4 regions of the Arthrobacter sp. PL16 genome follow, and region 1 is predicted to be linked to each of the others. Evidence: riboswitches for the same ligand, from Rfam matches in the RefSeq annotation. Region 1 holds a riboswitch; each other region holds the start of a gene.
The links. Region 1 has a riboswitch for S-adenosylmethionine ahead of RCH21_RS12350 (bifunctional o-acetylhomoserine/o-acetylserine sulfhydrylase). Riboswitches for the same ligand answer to the same signal wherever they lie in the genome.
Positions count from the first base shown of each region.

Region 2: linked by a shared signal. The riboswitch ahead of RCH21_RS13230 (LLM class flavin-dependent oxidoreductase) and the one ahead of RCH21_RS12350 (bifunctional o-acetylhomoserine/o-acetylserine sulfhydrylase) in region 1 are both predicted to bind S-adenosylmethionine.
Region 3: linked by a shared signal. The riboswitch ahead of RCH21_RS04710 (ABC transporter substrate-binding protein) and the one ahead of RCH21_RS12350 (bifunctional o-acetylhomoserine/o-acetylserine sulfhydrylase) in region 1 are both predicted to bind S-adenosylmethionine.
Region 4: linked by a shared signal. The riboswitch ahead of RCH21_RS10075 (AmiS/UreI family transporter) and the one ahead of RCH21_RS12350 (bifunctional o-acetylhomoserine/o-acetylserine sulfhydrylase) in region 1 are both predicted to bind S-adenosylmethionine.

Region 1 is NZ_JAXCIC010000005.1:297,565-302,270, reverse strand. It holds gene metX (homoserine O-acetyltransferase MetX) at 1-425, opposite strand, end outside; gene RCH21_RS12350 (bifunctional o-acetylhomoserine/o-acetylserine sulfhydrylase) at 432-1,748, opposite strand; SAM riboswitch class IV at 1,828-1,944, opposite strand; gene RCH21_RS12345 (VOC family protein) at 2,112-2,753, shown strand; gene RCH21_RS12340 (DUF1540 domain-containing protein) at 2,824-3,111, opposite strand; gene RCH21_RS12335 (CPBP family intramembrane glutamic endopeptidase) at 3,254-4,063, opposite strand; gene hutI (imidazolonepropionase) at 4,124-4,706, opposite strand, start outside.
Region 2 is NZ_JAXCIC010000006.1:158,119-162,824, reverse strand. It holds gene RCH21_RS13250 (SDR family NAD(P)-dependent oxidoreductase) at 1-214, shown strand, start outside; gene RCH21_RS13245 (GNAT family N-acetyltransferase) at 242-535, opposite strand; gene RCH21_RS13240 (STAS/SEC14 domain-containing protein) at 622-993, opposite strand; gene RCH21_RS13235 (SDR family NAD(P)-dependent oxidoreductase) at 1,121-1,879, shown strand; SAM riboswitch class IV at 1,953-2,066, shown strand; gene RCH21_RS13230 (LLM class flavin-dependent oxidoreductase) at 2,101-3,489, shown strand; gene RCH21_RS13225 (methionine ABC transporter ATP-binding protein) at 3,527-4,615, shown strand; gene RCH21_RS13220 (methionine ABC transporter permease) at 4,612-4,706, shown strand, end outside.
Region 3 is NZ_JAXCIC010000002.1:212,266-216,971, reverse strand. It holds gene RCH21_RS04725 (nitronate monooxygenase) at 1-891, opposite strand, end outside; partial or broken gene RCH21_RS04720 (tetratricopeptide repeat protein) at 1,092-1,364, opposite strand; gene RCH21_RS04715 (aminodeoxychorismate lyase) at 1,618-2,496, shown strand; SAM riboswitch class IV at 2,604-2,721, shown strand; gene RCH21_RS04710 (ABC transporter substrate-binding protein) at 2,894-3,811, shown strand; gene RCH21_RS04705 (amino acid ABC transporter permease) at 3,822-4,586, shown strand; gene RCH21_RS04700 (amino acid ABC transporter ATP-binding protein) at 4,583-4,706, shown strand, end outside.
Region 4 is NZ_JAXCIC010000004.1:130,436-135,141, forward strand. It holds gene RCH21_RS10060 (GNAT family N-acetyltransferase) at 1-477, shown strand, start outside; gene pdxS (pyridoxal 5'-phosphate synthase lyase subunit PdxS) at 701-1,615, opposite strand; gene RCH21_RS10070 (spore photoproduct lyase family protein) at 1,739-2,848, opposite strand; SAM riboswitch class IV at 3,014-3,126, shown strand; gene RCH21_RS10075 (AmiS/UreI family transporter) at 3,163-3,774, shown strand; gene RCH21_RS10080 (acyl-CoA dehydrogenase family protein) at 3,832-4,706, shown strand, end outside.

The DNA.
Region 1 (4,706 bases):
GCCTCGGCGCGGACGGAGTCGCGGATGGTGACGAAGGGGAAACGTGATCCCCAGGGAGCGCCGTCGGGGGCGAGGCTGGCCGGCCCCGTCGAGCCGTAGCAGCCTCCCACCATATTGATGGACACCACGAAGAAGCGGTCCGTGTCCACGGTCCGTCCTGGACCGACCAGCGAGTCCCACCAGCCCTCCTCCTCCGATGCCCCCCGCGCGACGTGCGAACTGCCGGTGAGGGCATGCTGCACCAGCACGGCGTTCGAGGCATCCCGGTCCAGCTCGCCCCACGTCTCGAAGGCGAGCTGCACGTCCGGCAGCTCACCCCCGGTCTCGAGGAACAGCGGACCGATGGGGGCGACGCGCAGGAGCCCGTCCCCCGAGGGGCCGGCGTCGTTCCCCGGGTACAGCGGAGCAGGAGGGTAGGTGGTCACGAAAGGTTAGGCTCCCTTGGCGGCGCGGAAGCCCGCGTCCAGGTCGGCGAGGATGTCGGTGATGTTCTCGAGTCCCACCGACAGCCGGACGAGGCCCGGACGCACACCGGCCGTGAACTGCGCCTCGGCGCCGAGCTGACTGTGGGTCGTCGAGGCCGGATGGATGACGAGCGAGCGGACATCGCCCACGTTCGCCACGTGGGAGTGCAGTTCGAGGCCGTCCACGAACCGCTTGCCCGCCTCTACTCCACCGACGATGTCGAAGCTGACGATCGCGCCCGTGCCGTTCGGGCCGTACTTGCGCCCCCGCTCGTACCAGGGGCTCGAGGCGAGTCCGGCGTAGGAGACGCGTTCGACGTCGTCGTGCCCTTCGAGCCATTCGGCCACGGCCTGGGCGTTCTGCACGTGACGCTCCACCCGGAGGCTGAGCGTCTCCAGTCCCTGCGCGATCAGGAAGGCGTTGAACGGGGACACCGAGGCGCCGAGGTCGCGCAGCAGCTGCACGCGTGCCTTGAGGATGTAGGCGAGGTTGGCACCCAGAGGGCTGCCGACGCCCAGGTCGCGCGCATAGACGAGCCCGTGGTAGCTCTCGTCCGGCGTGTTCAGGCCGGGGAAGCGCTCGGGGTACTGCGCGAAGTCGAAGTTGCCCGAATCGACGATCACACCGGCGATCGCGGTGCCGTGCCCGCCGAGGTACTTCGTGGCGGAGTGCACCACGATGTCCGCGCCCCATTCGATCGGCCGGATCAGGTACGGGGTGGACAGTGTGTTGTCCACGATCAGGGGCAGGCCGTGCTCGTGGGCGACGGCACTGATGCCCTCGAGGTCCAGGACGTCCTGCCGGGGGTTGGAGACGACCTCGCCGAAGAAGAGCTTGGTGTTCGGCCGCACGGCCGCCCTCCACTGCTCGAGGTCATCCGGATCCTCCACGAACGTGGTCTCGATCCCGAACTTCTTCAGCGTGTGCTTGAAGAGGTTGTACGTGCCGCCGTACAGGCTGGGGCTGGCGACGATGTGATCGCCCGCCTCGGCGATGTTCAGGATCGCGAAGGTCTCGGCGGCCTGCCCGGAAGCGAGCAGGAGGGCGCCGACGCCACCCTCGAGGCTCGCGATCCTGGTCTCCACCGCCTCCTGGGTGGGATTGCCGATACGCGTGTAGATGGGTGCGAGCTCCGCCAGGGCGAACCTGTTGGCGGCACTCTCGGCGCTCGGGAAGACGAACGACGACGTCTGGTAGATGGGCAGCGCTCGCGCCCCCGTGGTTGCGTCCGGGACCTGGCCGGCGTGGATCTGGCGTGTCTCAAAGGACCAATCGTTGGACATGGTGCTCCCTGTTCGAAGGGGCCCCGCCTGTCCGATGCTCCGGCCGGTAACTGCTGCTCCAGGACACCGGACCCGCAGGAGCCCGCGCTTGCACGGCGCCGATGCAGCGCCGAGCCTGGTCTTCACCCGGGGCACCCCACCGCGGTTGGAGGGTTGCCGGCCAGCAAGCCGGGGCTGTGTGCTGGCACTCATGACCTGTATTCATGAAAACGCATCCGGGCGGATCCGGCAACCCGTATGACACTGGATGAAGTGACCGCAGGTTCACCGCTGGAGGGTCCGGTTGACGCGCGGATGAGGGAGCGATCGGGGGTAAGGGTTGCCTAAGTCGAGAGGTGCATCACTAAGTGCCAAGATAATCGCATGCGACTGGACCATGTCTCTTATGCCTGCGAACCCGACGGACTTGCTGCGACGGCCGATCGGATCTCTGCCAAGCTCGGAATGGACCCCGTAAAGGGTGGTGTCCACCCGCGCTTCGGTACCCGCAACATGATCTTCCCGTTGGCGAACGACCAGTACCTCGAGGTCGTCGAGGCCCTGAACCACCCGGCGTCGGACAAGGCTCCCTTCGGCCAGGCCGTGCGTGCCCGCTCCGAGGCCGGTGGAGGCTGGATGGGCTGGTGCGTCGCGGTCGAGGATCTCGGCCCCTTCGAAGAACGGCTCGGCCGCAGCGCCGTTCCCGGCAACCGCAAGTTTCCCGACGGCCAGGAACTGACCTGGCGGCAGATCGGCATCAAGGGCCTCATCGCGGATCCCCAGGTCCCGTACCTGCTGCGCTGGGACGAGGGCACCGAATCCCTGCACCCGTCCAAGGCCCGGCCCGCATCCGTCAAGCTCGACTGCCTGACCATCGCCGGCTCTTCCGAGCGCGTCACCGAATGGCTCGGCACGGACGTCGAGGAGACGCTCGATGGGGTCGAGGTCCAGTGGATCGCCCCCAACGGGACCCCGGGCATCATGTCCGTGACCTTCGAGACCGACGAGGGCCGTATCGAGATCTGACGGTCCGGCTACGGACACCGAACAAGGAAGGGACCGGACTGATGTCCGGTCCTTTCCTCTGTTCGGTGGTTCAGGCGTGTGTGTACGTCAGGCAATCTGCCGCTTCGGCGCCCGGCCCCACCTTGACCGCCGGCGCGGTGCACAGGAGGTCGTGGTTGAAGCTGCATTCGGAGCGCTGGCATGCGCCGACGTGCGCGAGCATCTTGGGCAGGCCGCCACTGATCGACGTGTCGATGAAGGTGGCGCAGGAGGCGTGTTCTTCGCTCCCGGAGACGGTGATGGCCACGGCGGTACAGCCGTCGTGGTTGAACGAGCAGTTGTGGACACTGCACTCAGAGACACTGGTGACGACGCTCATGATTCCTCCTGGCTGGTCCGGTGGAGCCCCGGTCGGAGCCGCCGCTCTTATGCGGATAAATCCACGGTAGCACCGCAATTGACCGATAATTTAGTCATGATTATCGTGCGGAATAAACAAAGGCAAGCCTTGTCTAAATAATTCAGCCACCAATTCCGATAGCCGGTCCGATGAGCGCGAATCCGACGAAGCCGGTGATGTCGATGAGCGCGTGGGCGATGACGAGCGGCATGACCCGGCGGGTGCGGGTATAGAACCAGCCGAAGAGCAGGCCCATCAGCACGTTGCCGACGAACGGACCGAAGCCCTGGTACAGGTGGTAGCTTCCCCGCACGAGGGCGCTGGTGATGATGATGGCGGGGGTCGACCAGCCCAGTTCCCGCAGGCGGATGAACAGGTACCCCACCACGATCACCTCCTCGAGCACCGCGTGCCTGAGCGCGGACAGGATGAGCACGGGGATGGTCCACCAGTAGGCATCGAGCGCAGCGGGCACGAGCGCCGTCGTGATCCCCAGGGCGCGGCCGCCCGCGTACACGCCGAGGGTCCCGACGCCGATGATCGCGGCGAGGCCAACGCCGAAGCCGACGGTGCGGAGCGGCTTCTCGAAGGTGAAGCCGAGGCGGCGGAAGGCGGACACCCCGTGCCCACTGAGGAGGAACAGGACCAGCGCCACCGGAACGAGGGCGAAGAAGATGTTCAGGAGCTGATAGGTGAGGTCGAAGTACTGCCGCTCGTTGAGGACGGGGTTGAGGGTTGTGGTCTGCCCGGCGAGCGGCCCCCTCGTCAGCTTTTCGGCGAGGTTGACGATGGCGTAGATGCCGGACTGTCCCAGTGACAGCCCGAACACGATGAGCAGTTCCGCCGTGATGCGGCGCTTCGACGACGATTCGGCGTCGCGGCTCGCGGCGATTCCGGAGGTTGCGGCGGAGGATTTCGGCTGGGCACTCATGGCGCTATCCTCCCAGCGGTCGCTGGGGATTCCCAGTCCGGCAGCGGAGCCCCGGCGATGCTACCGGACCCGGTTCCCGGCCTTCCAGACGGCATGCACGAGCGGCATTCCCGGACGGTAGGCGAGGTGAGTGGCCGACGGCGCGTTCAGCAGTTGCAGGTCGGCCCGGTGCCCGACGGCGAGGGATCCGACAGCACGGCGTCCCTCGACGTCGTCGCCCGTGTGCCGGCGGAGGGCGACGGCGCCGCCGTAGGTGGCCGCCCGGACCGCCTCGTGGATGGTGAGCCCCATCTGCAGGACGGCCGTGGCGACGCAGAAGCCCATGGACGTCGTGTAGGACGTGCCGGGGTTGCAGTTGCTGGCGAGGGCGAGTTGCACTCCTTCATCGAGCAGGAGCCGGGCGGGCGGGAAGGGCTGGCGCGTCGACAGGTCGCAGGCGGGCAGGCAGGTGGCGACGGTGCCCGGCGTCGCACCGTCCGCCGACCAGGTTCCCGCGAGGGCATCGACGTCGTCGTCGGACAGGTGGTTCACATGGTCCACGCTGGCTGCGCCGAATTCGACGGCGAGCGCGACGCCGGCGCCCGGGCCCAGCTGGTTGCCGTGCACACGCAGGCCGAGACCCGCGGCGCCGCAGGCTGCGAGG
Region 2 (4,706 bases), on a different contig from region 1:
CAACACGTACCACGAGGGCGGAGTGTGGCAGGGCATCGAGGCCGGCAACCCCGAGTTCTTCGCGACCGCGATGGGCCTGAACCCGACGGGCCGCATGGGCACGCCGCAGGAGGTGGCGGACGCCGTCGTCTTCCTGGCGAGCCCGCGCTCCAGCCGAACCACCGGCGCCAATCTGCTGATCGACGGCGGGCTCAGCCGCGGCATCCAGTTCTAGCTACCGCGAGCGGCTAGTCGGGTGGGCCTAAGCGATTAGGTCCCGGTACTCGGGGTGGTCCTCGATGAACGCCACCACGAATTCGCACTCCGGCACGACGGTGAGGCGCCGGAGACGGGAGTCGTCGAGGGCGTGCCGGATGAGCGTGCTTCCGACGCCCTGGCCCTCGAGTTCCTCGTCGACGACGGTGTGCGTGAAGACGATCGTGTCGCCGGACCGCTCGTATGCGGCGAAGCCGACGGGATCGCCGTCGAGCGTGGCGACGTAACGGCTCTTCGCCTCGTCGGTGCTGACCTCGACTCCGGGATGATCGGTGCTCATGCAGTCACTCTGGCATTCGCCGCACAGGGCGGTCAACGACGCCGGCGGGGTTGCGCAGGTGTTGCCCTGGTCGAACCAGGAGCAGGTCAGTCGAGCCCGGGTGCCTGCACCGGGGCTGCGCTGCTGTCCATGAGCCACGCCACGGCGTCGGGCTCCGAGGTGAAGTAGCGCGTGGTCGTGGGGGAGCGGTGCGAGAAGCCGGACATCACCTCGTCGATGACGTCCTCGCCGACCAGCGCGACCCGCGAGAAGCCGCGGTAGCCCATCATCCCTATGCGCGCCTCGGGTGTCACGCCGCTGATTCCGTGCATGTGGACAAGGAGCGGCAGGGCTGTTGGACCGTGGAATTCCGCGAGCGCCCGGGCTGCAGCCACAGCGCGTGAGTGGGTGATCTCGACCCCACGCCGCCAGCGCAGAATCAGCATCCCGCTGTCGATACGGGCGTCGAACGGGTCCATCGGGCTCCTTCGGCGGAGTTTTCGGGCATGGCCTTTCAGCGTAGCAAGGCTCACAGCGGGTTCGGGCCGGGTGTCCATGGCTGCACGCCTCGGGCGTCCGGCCCGTGCACGTTGTAGCGTCTGATCCATGACATCGAACATCCTGGTGACCGGGGCGAGTCGAGGCATCGGCGCGTCGATCGCCCACGAAGTGGCCTCCCGTGGACATCGGGTCGCGGTGCACGCGGGGCGGGACGTGGCGGCAGCGGAGGCTGTCCGGAGCGGATTGCCCGGCTCGGGCCACGTGGTCGTGGTGGGCGATGCAGGTGATCCCGACGCGTGCCGGCAGATTGTCGACGACGCCGTCGCAGGCCTCGGCGGCGTCGACGTCCTCGTCAACAACGCAGGGATCTTCGAGGCTCATCCCATCGACACCACCTCCTTCGGCGACTGGCAGCAGGCCTGGCGCCGGACCATCGACGTCAACCTGCTGGGCCCTGCAAACCTGTCCTGGCTGGTGGCGCGCCACCTCCTCGAGCGTCCCTCGGGTCCGTCGGGTGGACGCCTGATCAGCGTCGGATCGCGCGGTGCCTACCGAGGCGAGCCGATAACGCCGGCGTACGGTGCGAGCAAAGCCGGCCTCCACGCGATGACGCAGTCGCTCGCCGTCGCCCTCGCGCCCCACGGCATCCTCACGGCCGCGGTGGCTCCGGGTTTCGTGGAGACCGACATGGGCAGGAGCGTGCTCGACGGCCCGGGCGGGGATGCGGTGCGGGCGCAGAGCCCCTTCGGGCGGGTGGCGACGCCCGGGGACGTAGCCGAATCCGTGGCCTGGCTGGCCACCGAGGCGCCGCTCTGGGTAAGCGGCACCGTGATCGACGTCAACGGGGCGTCCTACCTCCGGTAGCCGGTCATTCATGACGCCGCGTGACGATCGGCTCTGGACGCCGCTGTCACCGCCGACCTAGGCTCGTCACCAGAATCAAGAGTTCCAACGCAAAACCCTGGTTTGTTGGACGGCAACCCTCTCGCTGTAGCGGGGTGCCCCAGGTGAGGATTCGGTCCGGCATGCACCGTGCGGACAAGTATGGCGCTTCCCTACGGCAGTGCCCTGACATGAGGATCCCCATGCCCGCTGCACCCCGCCACATCCGCTTCAACGCGTTCGACATGAACTGCGTAGGCCACCAGTCGCCCGGCCTCTGGCGCCACCCGGAGGACCAGTCCTGGCGTTACAAGGACCTGCGCTACTGGGCCGACCTCGCCCGGACGCTCGAGAAGGGCCTGTTCGACGGCATCTTCATCGCCGACGTCCTCGGCACCTACGACGTCTACGGCGGATCCAACGAGGCGACCCTGCGGCAGGGCACCCAGACGCCGGTCAACGATCCCTTCCTGCTGGTCTCCGCGATGGCCCTGGTCACCGAGCACCTCGGCTTCGGCGTCACCGCCGGCACCGCCTACGAACACCCCTACCCCTTTGCCCGCCGCCTCTCCACGCTCGACCACCTGACCAACGGCAGGGTCGGCTGGAACGTCGTCACCGGGTACCTCCCCTCCGCAGCGCGGAACATGGGTAACGAGGACCAGCTGGAACACGACGAGCGCTACAACCACGCGGACGAGTACCTCGAGGTGCTCTACAAGCTGCTCGAGGGTTCCTGGGAGGACGACGCCGTCGTCCGCGACCGCGAGACCGGAATCTTCACCGACCCCGCCAAGGTGCACGACATCAACCACCAGGGCACCTTCTTCACCGTTCCCGGCATCCACCTCAGCGAACCCTCACCCCAGCGGACGCCCGTCATCTACCAGGCGGGAGCCTCGCCGCGGGGCATCGCCTTCGCCGCGGGCAACGCCGAAGCGGTCTTCGTCGGCGCGCCCACCAAGCCCATCCTGAAGGACGCCGTCACGAAGATCCGCGACGCCGTCGAGGCCGAGGGCCGCGACCGGTACTCCGTCCGCATCTACACGATGCTGACCGTCATCACCGACGAGACCGAGGAGAAGGCGCAGGCAAAGCACGCCGACTACCAGCAGTACGTCAGCTACGAGGGCGCCCTCGTGCTGCTCTCCGGGTGGCTCGGCATCGACCTGAGCGCCTACGACCCCGACGAGCCCATCGGCAACGTGAAGTCCAACGCCATCCAGTCGGCCGTCGCCAACTTCCAGAAGGTCAACGACGACGGCGCCCCCTGGACCGTGCGTGACATCGCGGAGTGGGCGGGCATCGGCGGCCTGGGGCCGCGGATCGTGGGCTCCGGCGCGCAGGTGGCCGACGAGCTGCAGTCCTGGGTCGAGGAAACCGACGTGGACGGGTTCAACCTGGCGTACGCCATCACACCCGGCTCCTTCGAGGATGTCATCACCCACGTCATCCCGGAGCTGCAGAAGCGCGGAGCCTATCCCACGGAGTACGCCGAGGGGACGCTGCGCCAGAAGCTCTTCGGCAAGGGCGACCGCCTGCCCGAGGAGCACCGCGGCGCGCGCTACCGCCTCCAGACCGTCCGCCCCTGACGCGCCCCTGTCACCCCTGATACGTGCAAGGAACCCCATGATCACCCTGAGACAACTCACCAAGACGTACGGCCGCGGAGACACCGCCGTCACCGTGCTCGACCGCCTCGACTTCGAGGTACCGACGGGCCGCATTGCCGCGGTCGTCGGCCCGAGCGGCGCGGGCAAGAGCACCCTCGCCCAGTGCATCAACCTGCTCGAACGGCCCACGTCCGGGTCCGTCGTCGTGAACGGCGAGGAGCTCTCGGGCCTGCCGGAGAAACGGCTCCGCGAGGCGCGGCGGCGCATCGGCACCGTCTTCCAGTCCTCGAGCCTCCTGAGCCGCCGGACCGCCGCCGAGAACATCGCATTGCCCCTCGAATACCTGGGGGTCACGCCGAACGAAGCCAGGGCGCGGGTGGCCGAACTGCTGGACCGCGTGGGCCTGGCGGACAAGGCAGGGCATTATCCGTTCCAGCTCTCCGGCGGGCAGGCGCAGCGCGTCGGCATAGCACGGGCGCTGGCACTGCGGCCCTCCATCCTGCTGGCGGACGAGGCGACGTCCGGACTCGATCCGGACACCACACGGTCCGTCGTCGGCCTCATCCGGCAGTTGCGGGACGACCTCGACCTCACCGTCGTCTTCATCACCCACGAGATGGACACCGTCCGGCAGGTCGCCGACACCGTGGCCCGCCTCGACCACGGCCGGATCGTGGAGCAGGGCACCCTCGTGGAGCTCCTGACCTCGCACGAGTCCCAGCTGGGGCGCTCGCTGCAGCCCCGCCGCGGTCATGCCGGCCCCGAAGCCGGGACGCGCACCTGGTTCGTCACCTATGACTCCACCGTGGTGCCGGGCGACTGGATCCAGCGTGTCACGGCGGACCTCGGCACGGCCGTGCACCTGCTCGGCGCCTCCGTCGAGACGGTGCACGGCGTCAACACCGGCAGCGCGACCCTCGGCATCGGGACGGACGACGACGCTCGCGTCGCAGCTGCACTGGCCCGTTGCGGACTGAGCGGAACGCCCGACGACGGCCCGCCCCTCGGTCCGCGCGCGTCCCTCGGATCGGCCGACGCCGTGTCCGGCGGCTTCCTGGCCGGCGCGGGCCGCGTCCTCACCGGGACACTAGAGGACGTGGCATGAGCGCCGTCATCCTGCCCCGGGCCGACGTACCCCTCGCCGACCTTCCCGCCCTGCTGCTGCCCGCCTACGGCGAGACCGTCACCATGGTCGG
Region 3 (4,706 bases), on a different contig from region 1:
ATAGCCGAAGGGCGCATCATGATCGTGGTCACGCATGAATCCGTTCGCGAGCCCACGCGCGTAGCGGCCTGAGAACGCCTTCGTGACCGACGTCGAGATGAACTCACCGGACATCAGCGCTGCCCGGTGCGCCGTCTTCGTCCCCGCTTCGTCGGCCCGGAGGAACGCGGTCCCCGCCTGCACGGCGGCCGCTCCGCGCGACAGGACGACGCGCGTGTCCTCGCCCGTCACGACACCGCCGGCGGCGATGAGCGGCACGGGTACATCCCGGAGCTCCTCGATCAACTGGAGGAGCGGCGTCACCTCCGGTTCCGACGTCGGGTCGAAGGTCCCGCGGTGCCCGCCGGCCTCCGGACCCTGCACGCACAGGGCACGGGCTCCCGATTCGACAGCCCGATACGCTTCGGCGCGGGACGTGACGGTCAGGACGACGGCGACACCCGCCGTCGTCAGCGCCTCCATCACTCCGGACACCGGGATGTCGAAGGTGAAGGACACGACGTCCGGAGCGAGCTCGAGCAGCACGTCGATCTTATTCGCCCAGTCGTCGTCGTCGTATCGTGCGCGCCCGAGCGTCGTCGTCAGTGCGGCGGCATCTGCCCGCAGCGACTCCGCGTAGTCCGCGACGGCCGTCGAATCGGCGACGGAAGGCTGCGGGACGAACACGTTCACCCCGAACGGGGCTCCGGTGAGCGAGCGGGTGGCAAGGATCTCGGCCCGTACCGCGTCGGCCGACTTGTACCCCGCGGCGAGGAAACCGAGCCCTCCGGAAGTACTGACGGCGGCGGCCAACCTCGGAGTGGAGGGCCCGCCCGCCATCGGCGCCTGCACGACGGGCACGGTGAGCACGTCAAGGGAGAAGTGCCGGCCGTGCACGGTTCCTGCTGCCATCCCGTTCCACCTCTCCCGAGAACCGGCCGCACCTCACGTCCTGCCCATGCTCCGAAGATAGTCCGCGTTCGCCCGCAGTGCAGCCTTGTAGTGGTCGATATCGGGTGCATGAACCGCGTCGGCGAACGCATCGAGCAGGGCGCGAAAGCACGATCGGGCAGACCTGCCGCGTGCAGCGAGAGAGCTTCGAAGGCAGCCAGCGACGGCGAAGCAGGGAAGGCACGGCGCGCACGGTCGAAGACCTCCAGTGCCCGGTCATGCTGTCCGAGGTTGCGGAGCGTCGAGCCGTACTGGAGGTAGCAGCGGCGGAGCAGGTCCCCGGAGAGTCCTGCCGCGAGGGCGCGCTCGTAGAACGAGCAGGCGAGGATTTCCTCCCCTGCCGTGTCGTAGGCTCCACCGACCTCGTACAGTACCCGGGCCTGATGCGGATGCACCTCGAGGAGGGGCAGCAGGGCGGCGATGGTGGGTCGCATGTCGGAGCGGTCGCGAACCCGGAAGATGCGGTCGAGCTCGTCGTCGAGGGTCATCGTCCCAGTCTGTCCGACGACAGCGACGGCGCCCACCCGGAGCTGACGGCGATCGCCTCGGGACAGAGAAGGTCCTTCGGACCTTATGCGATCAGCGCCGCGAGGACGAGGATGTTGCGGTAGACGAAGGCCGGGACGCGGCTCGAGGCATCCGCTGGGGGCCTGCGGCACCGTGCGCCCTGCCGCTACGCTGTCAGCCATGACTGTTCTCGTGTTCCTTGACCCGGCCTACGACGACGGGAAGGTCGTCGATGCCTCGCAACCGCAGCTCATGGCCACCGATCTCGGCGCCACCCGCGGCGACGGGATCTTCGAATCGATGCTGGCCGTCGACGGCTCCCCGCGCAAGGAACAGGCCCACCTGAGCCGGCTTGCGTCGTCGGCCGCGGCCCTCGACCTGGACGTGCCCGACGCCAACGCCTGGAGCCGCGCGATCCGCACCGGCCTGCGCGAGTTCGCCGCCGCGGAACCGGATCAGGGCGATGCCGTCGTGAAGCTCATCGCCACCCGCGGAGTCGAAGGTGCCGGACGGGCGACGGCGTGGGTGCAGGTGGCACCCGTTCCCGCATCGACGCTGGCGCAGCGAAAGGCGGGCCTGAAGGTCCTCTTCCTCGAGCGGGGCTACGACAGCACCATCGCCCAGCGCGCACCGTGGCTGCTGATGGGCGCCAAGACCCTCTCCTACGCCGTCAATATGGCAGCCGTCCGCCACGCGAGGGCCAATGGAGCAGACGACGTCATCTTCACCTCCTCCGACGGCAAGGTGCTGGAGGGCCCGACGTCGACGGTCCTTCTGGCCTACGACCGGGATGGGCAGAAGACGCTCCTCACTCCGCAGCTCGAGAGCGGCATCCTGGCGGGCACATCCCAGAGTGCGCTCTTCGCGGCCGCCAAGGAGCAGGGCTGGGAGCTCGGCTACGGCCCGCTCGAACCCGACGACCTCCTCGACGCCGACGCCGTCTGGCTCATCTCGAGCATCCGGCTCCTCGTGCCCGTCCTGGTCCTCGACGGCCAGGAGCTCCGTACCTCCGCAGCCCTGACCGCCGAACTCACCGAGCTTGTCGATCGTTTCGTGTAATCCTCACCACAAAATGACGCTGAATGACCCTTTTCCTACGTCAAACGCTGGTTTCGCCGGTCCCGCGTTTTGACCGGGACCTCCGTGCTGCCATAGCGTTTTCATGAAATCAAGAGTTCCAGCCATCGGCCCTGGCCGGCTGGACAGCAACCCTCTCCCGTAGTGGGGTGCTCCAGGTGAAGATTCGGCCGCCGGGCCAAGTCCCCCGGTAGGCAAGTACGGCGTCGTGCGGCCCCTGTTCCGGATCCATCGGGACCTACGGCCCGCTACTACGCGCACAGCCCAGAACAGCGAGCGTGTCACCCAGCAACCAGCAGCGTTCCCCCTGCCGCCATGCGGCATCCCGGAAGAACCCGATCCATCGCCCGTACCCGGGCCAGCACCGAACAAGGACATCATGAACATCTCCCGCAAGGTCCTCGCGGCACTCGCCGTCCCCCTCCTCGCCCTGACGGTTTCCTGCGGCAACAGCAGCAGCAGCGAACCCGCCGAGACCACCGACGCCCTGGCCGGCAGCGACCAGCAGTCGCTGGACAAGTACACCACCGAGACCACCACCCCGGTCGAGGAGATCGACACGGCGGAACTCGGCCTCATCACCGACGGCACGCTGCGCGTCGGGACGCTGTCGGACGCGCCGCCGAACATCTTCCTGGAGGACGGCGTCTTCACCGGCTACGACAACGAGCTGCTGCGCGCCATCGGCGACAAGCTCGGCCTCGAGGTGGAGTTCGCCTCCACCGACTTCTCCGCGCTCCTCGCCCAGGTGCAGAACAAGCAGTACGACGTCGGATCGTCGTCGATCTCCACGACCGAGGCACGCCGCGAGAACGTCGGCTTCACCAACGGCTACGACTTCGGCTACATGGCCGTCGTCGCCAAGAACGGCTCCCCGGTCACCGGCTTCGATTCCCTGTCCGAGGGCACCCGCATCGGTGTGGTCCAGGGCACCGTCCAGGACGACTACGTCTCCAACACCCTGGGCCTCGAGCCCGTGCGCTTCCCGGACTACAACACCGTGTATGCCAACGTGAAGAACGGCCAGGTGGACGCGTGGGTAGCGCCGTCGCAGCAGGCCACCGGACAGGTGAAGGAAGGCGACGACACCACGATCGCCGAGACGATCATCAACACGGAGAACTTCACCGCGTATGCCGTGAACAGCGAGAACCAGCCGCTCATCGATGCCCTCAACGCGGGCCTCGACGCCGTCGTCGCCGACGGCACCTGGACGGAACTCACCAAGGAGTGGTACCCGGACCGCGAGATGCCCTCCGACTGGAAGCCCGGCAGCAAAGCCGTGGAAGTAAAGTAGCGGTCCCTGCATGGACGCCCTGGAACAGCTCGGCAAGACCTTCTTCGACTGGGAGGCGATGGCCGCCGTCCTGCCCGACCTCCTGACCGTCGGCCTGCCGAACACGCTCATGCTCGCCCTGGCCTCGGGGATCATCGGCACGGTCGTCGGCATGGTCCTCGCGATCATGGGGATCTCACGGAACCGGGTGCTGCGATGGATCGCACGCATCTATACGGACATCTTCCGCGGACTGCCCGCCGTCGTGATCATCCTGCTCATCGGTCTGGGGCTCGGTCCGATCCTCCGGCAGATCACGGGCAGCACCAGCCCGTACCCCCTGGGCATCCTCGCCCTGTCGCTGATTGCTTCGGCCTACATCGGGGAGATCTTCCGTTCCGGCATCCAGAGCGTGGAGAAGGGTCAGTTGGAGGCCTCGCGTGCCCTGGGCTTCAGTTACAGCTCGTCCATGCAGCTCGTCGTGGTCCCCCAGGGCGTGCGGCGCGTGCTGCCCGCCCTGGTGAACCAGTTCATCTCGCTCATCAAGGAGTCGTCGCTGATCTACTTCATCGGTCTCGTCGCCAGTGAGCGCGAGCTCTTCCGGGTCGGTAACGACGCCGCCAGCAACACCGGCAACCTGTCGCCGCTCATCGCGGCCGGCGTGTTGTACCTGTGCCTGACCATTCCGCTGACCCACCTGGTCAACTTCATCGACAACCGACTCCGCGTGGGCAAGAAGCAGAAGCCCGAACCGGATGAACTGGCCGCGAGGATCGGCGAAGGAGCAAAGGCGTGACGACCATCGAATCGGGAACCCTGACGGGGCAGAACCTGCACCTGTCCTTCGGCACCAACCATGTGCTGCGAGGTATCGACCTGCACGTGGAGCAGGGGACGACGGCGTCCGTCATCGGCC
Region 4 (4,706 bases), on a different contig from region 1:
GCCAGCGAACTGGGAGTTGTCGGGTTCTCGCCGAGCTGGCAGCCCTGGTGGATGGCGGCGCCTGTGTCCGCCGTCGTCCGCTCCGACGACGACGACGCCGTCCTCACAACGGACGTCCCCGACTACTCGGGCCCGCTCGAGCAGGAACTGCGGGTGGTGAGGTCCCAGCCTCGGCAGGCCTGGCACGCGGTGACACGGGACCGGGACAGCGGCATGCTTTCCGGCGCGGCGTATTCGTTCTACCCCTCGGGTGTCGACGGGCTCGACCGCCTCGGCGGCATCCATCACCTCGAAGTGCTGCCGGACCACCAGCGGCGCGGTCTTGCCACGGCGCTGCTGAGCGCGACGGCCCGGGCGGCGGGTGATGCCGGGGCCACGAACCTCGCCGTCAATGCCACTCCGCAGGGATTCGAGTTCCTCTCCCGGCGCGGTTTCACGCTGATCGGACGCGGCAGGACCTACGCCCTGCATCTCTGAGCCCCGCTCCGTGCCACTGCGCCGCACGTCGCTACCCTTGACGCACGATGGCCGACCAACCCCCTTACCCACCCATCGCGGCGGGCGAACAGGCCACCCTCACCGGCTTCCTCGACTACGTGAGCGGTAGCAGAAAGGACCGCACCCTCCTGGGGGTGCGATCCTTTCCGCTGCGCGCCCGATGCCGGCGCTCGGCCGTCCTACAGGCCGTACTGCAAAGCTGCTACCAGCCGCGCTCCGCGAGACGGTGCGGCTGCGGGATCTCGTCCACGTTGATGCCGACCATCGCTTCGCCCAGTCCACGCGAGACCTTTGCGATCATGTCGGGGTCGTCATGGAACGTCGTCGCCTGCACGATGGCGTTCGCGCGCTCGGCCGGGTTTCCCGACTTGAAGATGCCTGAGCCGACGAACACGCCGTCGGCGCCGAGCTGCATCATCATGGCCGCATCCGCAGGCGTGGCGATGCCACCCGCGGTGAACAGAACCACGGGCAGGCGGCCGGCGGAGGCCACTTCCTTCACGAGTTGATAGGGAGCCTGGAGCTCCTTGGCCGCGACGTACAGCTCATCCTCGGCCATCGAGGACAGCCTGTTGATCTCCGAGCGGATCTTGCGCATGTGCATCGTGGCGTTGGAGACGTCACCGGTACCAGCCTCGCCCTTCGAGCGGATCATCGCAGCGCCCTCGTTGATACGCCGAAGCGCCTCACCGAGGTTGGTGGCTCCGCAGACGAAGGGAATGGTGAACTTCCACTTGTCGATGTGATTGGTGAAGTCGGCGGGCGTGAGGACCTCGGACTCATCGATGTAGTCGACGCCGAGGGACTGAAGGACCTGTGCCTCCACAAAGTGACCGATACGGGCCTTGGCCATGACGGGGATGGACACGGCGTCGATGATGCTGTCGATCATGTCGGGATCGCTCATGCGGGAGACCCCGCCCTGGGCACGGATGTCCGCGGGAACCCGTTCGAGCGCCATGACGGCTACCGCACCGGCGTCCTCGGCGATGCGTGCCTGATCGGCTGTGACGACATCCATGATGACGCCGCCCTTGAGCATTTCAGCCATACCGCGCTTGACCCGGTTGCCGCCGGTCTGCGCTGTGGTTGCCGAATTGTCTTCAACGGTGGACACAACTTGCCCCTAAAGGTAGATAAAAGCTGACCCTTCATGATACGCCGCTCGCGACCCCTCCCCCGCTCGCCAGCGTCCTCCGGTGACACGCACGCCGCCGTGGCGCGGACGAATGCGGATGGATCAGGTCCAGTAGAGGAGCCGGGCAGCGGGTAGGCGCCGCTCCAGTTCCTCCGTGAACCACTGCCGCATCTCCGTCATGGTCTGCTTCGGGTACACGTACTTGACCCCGCCGAACTTCGAACGCTTCTGGCTCCACAGATCCTCGTCCATGTCGAGCTTCGTCCTGGGATACCAGCTCAGCAACACCTCCTTGCTCGCCGGGGTGAAGCGGTGCGTGATAATCTCCGCCGTCAGGTCGAGGTCGTCGATACCGGCGACTGCCTCGGAGATGTCATCCAGCAATGCGCCGTACTGCTCGCGCCAATCCGGTACGGGCATGATGGGCGCGATCGTCAGGCCCACACGGTAGCCGGCTGTAGCCACAGCACGGAGGGCGGCGAGCCGGGCCGGCATACGCGCCGTTCCGCCCTCGAACCGGTTAGCTACCTCGGCAGCATTGACCGAGAAACGGACCCGCGTCCTGCGCCCATGGTCGAGCGTCACCAGCTCTCCGACGTCGTCGAACTTGGTGGTGAACCGCAGTTGGACGTCGCTGCCGAACTCGCCCGAGCCGACGCGGGAGATCGCGGCAGCAAGCGAGCCGGTCACGCTCTCGATGCCGAGTGGATCGGTGTAGCAGGACATCTCGAAGGTCGTGCCCTCGTCACCCCGATCGATGGTTCCGCGGGTGACGGAACCCCTGCCGGCGTGGGTGCGGATCCCGCCCAGCACCTCGTCGAGATTGGCGTAGGCCCGGGTGACCGGAGGCCCCTGCAGGGATCCGGCGAGGTAACAGTACTGGCAGTGGGCGGGGCAGCCCTTGGCGAGGTCGATCCGCCAGTCCGCGCTCGGTGGGATCGGCTGCGGCTTGAGGGCGCTCGGAGGTGCGACGACGACGGCCAGCGTGTTCTTGGCGGATGCGTAGGTTTCGCGCTCGGTGGCGCCACGGAGTCCCGTCAGCGCGTTGCCGGGCAGGATCCGGATGTCGTCGACGCCGGCGATTTCGCAGCGCCTGATGATCTCGGCTGTGTGCGGTAGGTCGGCTGCGGCCCGCGTGATCATCACGTGTCTGGGCACCCACAGACGGGTAGGAGAGAGGGTGGTCAGGTCCATTTCCTGGGCTGTTGTCATTACCTCGTATAACAAGTCGGACGTCTCGGATGTTCCGCCGGATCACGGTCCGTGCGGTCATCCGCACGGTCGTCCGCACGGTTCAGGTCACGCGAGGTCATAGTGCGTTACCGCGCGTCTCAATGCCGTTCCTTCCACCTCTGTCGGCCTAGTCTCGGGAGCACAGATCAAGAGTTCCGACGCAAAGCCCTGGCTCGTCGGACGGCAACCCCCTCCGTGGTGGGGTGCCCCAGGTGAAGATCCGGCACTGCGTGAAGCGCGCGGGGCAAGCACGGCGCGTACCCGAGGGTCCGCGTCCCGTCGATGGGACGTCCATGTCATACATCTGCCTCCTGCTTTCCGGAGCAGCTCTTCTGATCAACGGTCTCGGCCTGCTGGGCCGTGTGGCACCGCGCGATTCGGGATTCTTCAACCTGGTGATCGGTGTACTCCAACTGGTCATCGCCCTGCTGATCGCATCGACGGGAGGCCCGGAAGCCGCTGGTTCGGCCAGCGGAATCGTCCTGTTCGGTCTCACCTACCTCTATGTAGGGCTCAGCTCGGTCGCCGGCCTCGGTTCCGCCGGCGTCGGCTGGTTCTGTGCCTTCGTCGCCGTTCTCGCAGTCGTGTTCGCCGGAACGGAGGCCGACGGCGACCCCATCAATTCCGTGCTGTGGCTCGGTTGGGCGGTGCTCTGGAGCCTCTTCTTCCTGCTGCTCGCCCGCGGCGCCACGCGCCTCACACGAATCACCGCCTGGAGCGCGATCCTCGTCGGCACGTCCAGCACCGTGATTCCCGCCGTCCTCGGCCTCAACGGAGCATGGCCGTCGGGCGGTACCTCTGTCATCGCTGCTGCCGCAGCCCTAGGTGTCCTGTTCGTCGTGGCCGCGACCATCAGCGCACGCCCCGTGCGTGTCCTTACACCCCCGGTACCCGTCTCAGCCTGACGCTCCTCTGCTTCCTCTCTCCCTTCCCGTTCGATCTCCACCAGCGAAAGGTCCGACATGCCGACCCTGACCCACACCCCTCCGACCACGGACGCGGATTACGAACTCCTGGCCGCCCGCTTCCGGCCCCTCTTCGCCGAGATCGCCGAGGGTGCGTCACGCCGCGAGCTCGACCATGAGCTGCCCCGGAAGGAGATCCGATCGCTCATCACTGCCGGGTTCGGAGCGTTGCGGGTGCCTGTCGCAGACGGCGGCCTCGGCGCCTCCCTGCCACAGCTCTTCCGCCTCCTCACCGAGCTGGCAGCTGCCGATTCGAACATCCCGCAAGCGCTGCGCGCGCACTTCGCCTTCGTCGAGGACCGCCTTGTCTCGACCGGCCCTCAGCGCGCAGTCTGGCTCAAGCGCTTCGTCGATGGCGAAACCGTCGGCAATTCGTGGACGGAGGTCGGCGGCGTCACGATCGGCGACGTCATCACCAAGGTGAGCCCCGACCCCGACAGGCACGACGGCGGCTTCCTCATCAGCGGCACCAAGTACTACTCGACCGGCAGCATCTTCGCGGACTGGATCGACACCTTCGCCCAGCGCACCGACAACGACGTCAAGGTGATCGCGGTGGTGAGCGCCCACCAGCCCGGGGTCACGCACGCCGACGACTGGAACGGTTTCGGCCAGCAGACAACCGGCTCCGGTACCTCGACCTTCGAGCGGGCGCGGGTCGACGCCGGGAACGTCATCGACTTCGACACCAGGTTCAAGTACCAGACGGCCTTCTACCAGGCGGTGCTGCTCGCCGTCCTGGCCGGCACCATCACTGCAGCCGAACGCGACGTCGCACACGAGGTGCGCAACCGGACCCGGATCTTCAGCCACGGCAATGCTTCGTCGTTCGCGGCCGACCCGCAGATCCTGCAGGTGATCGGCGAGGTCTC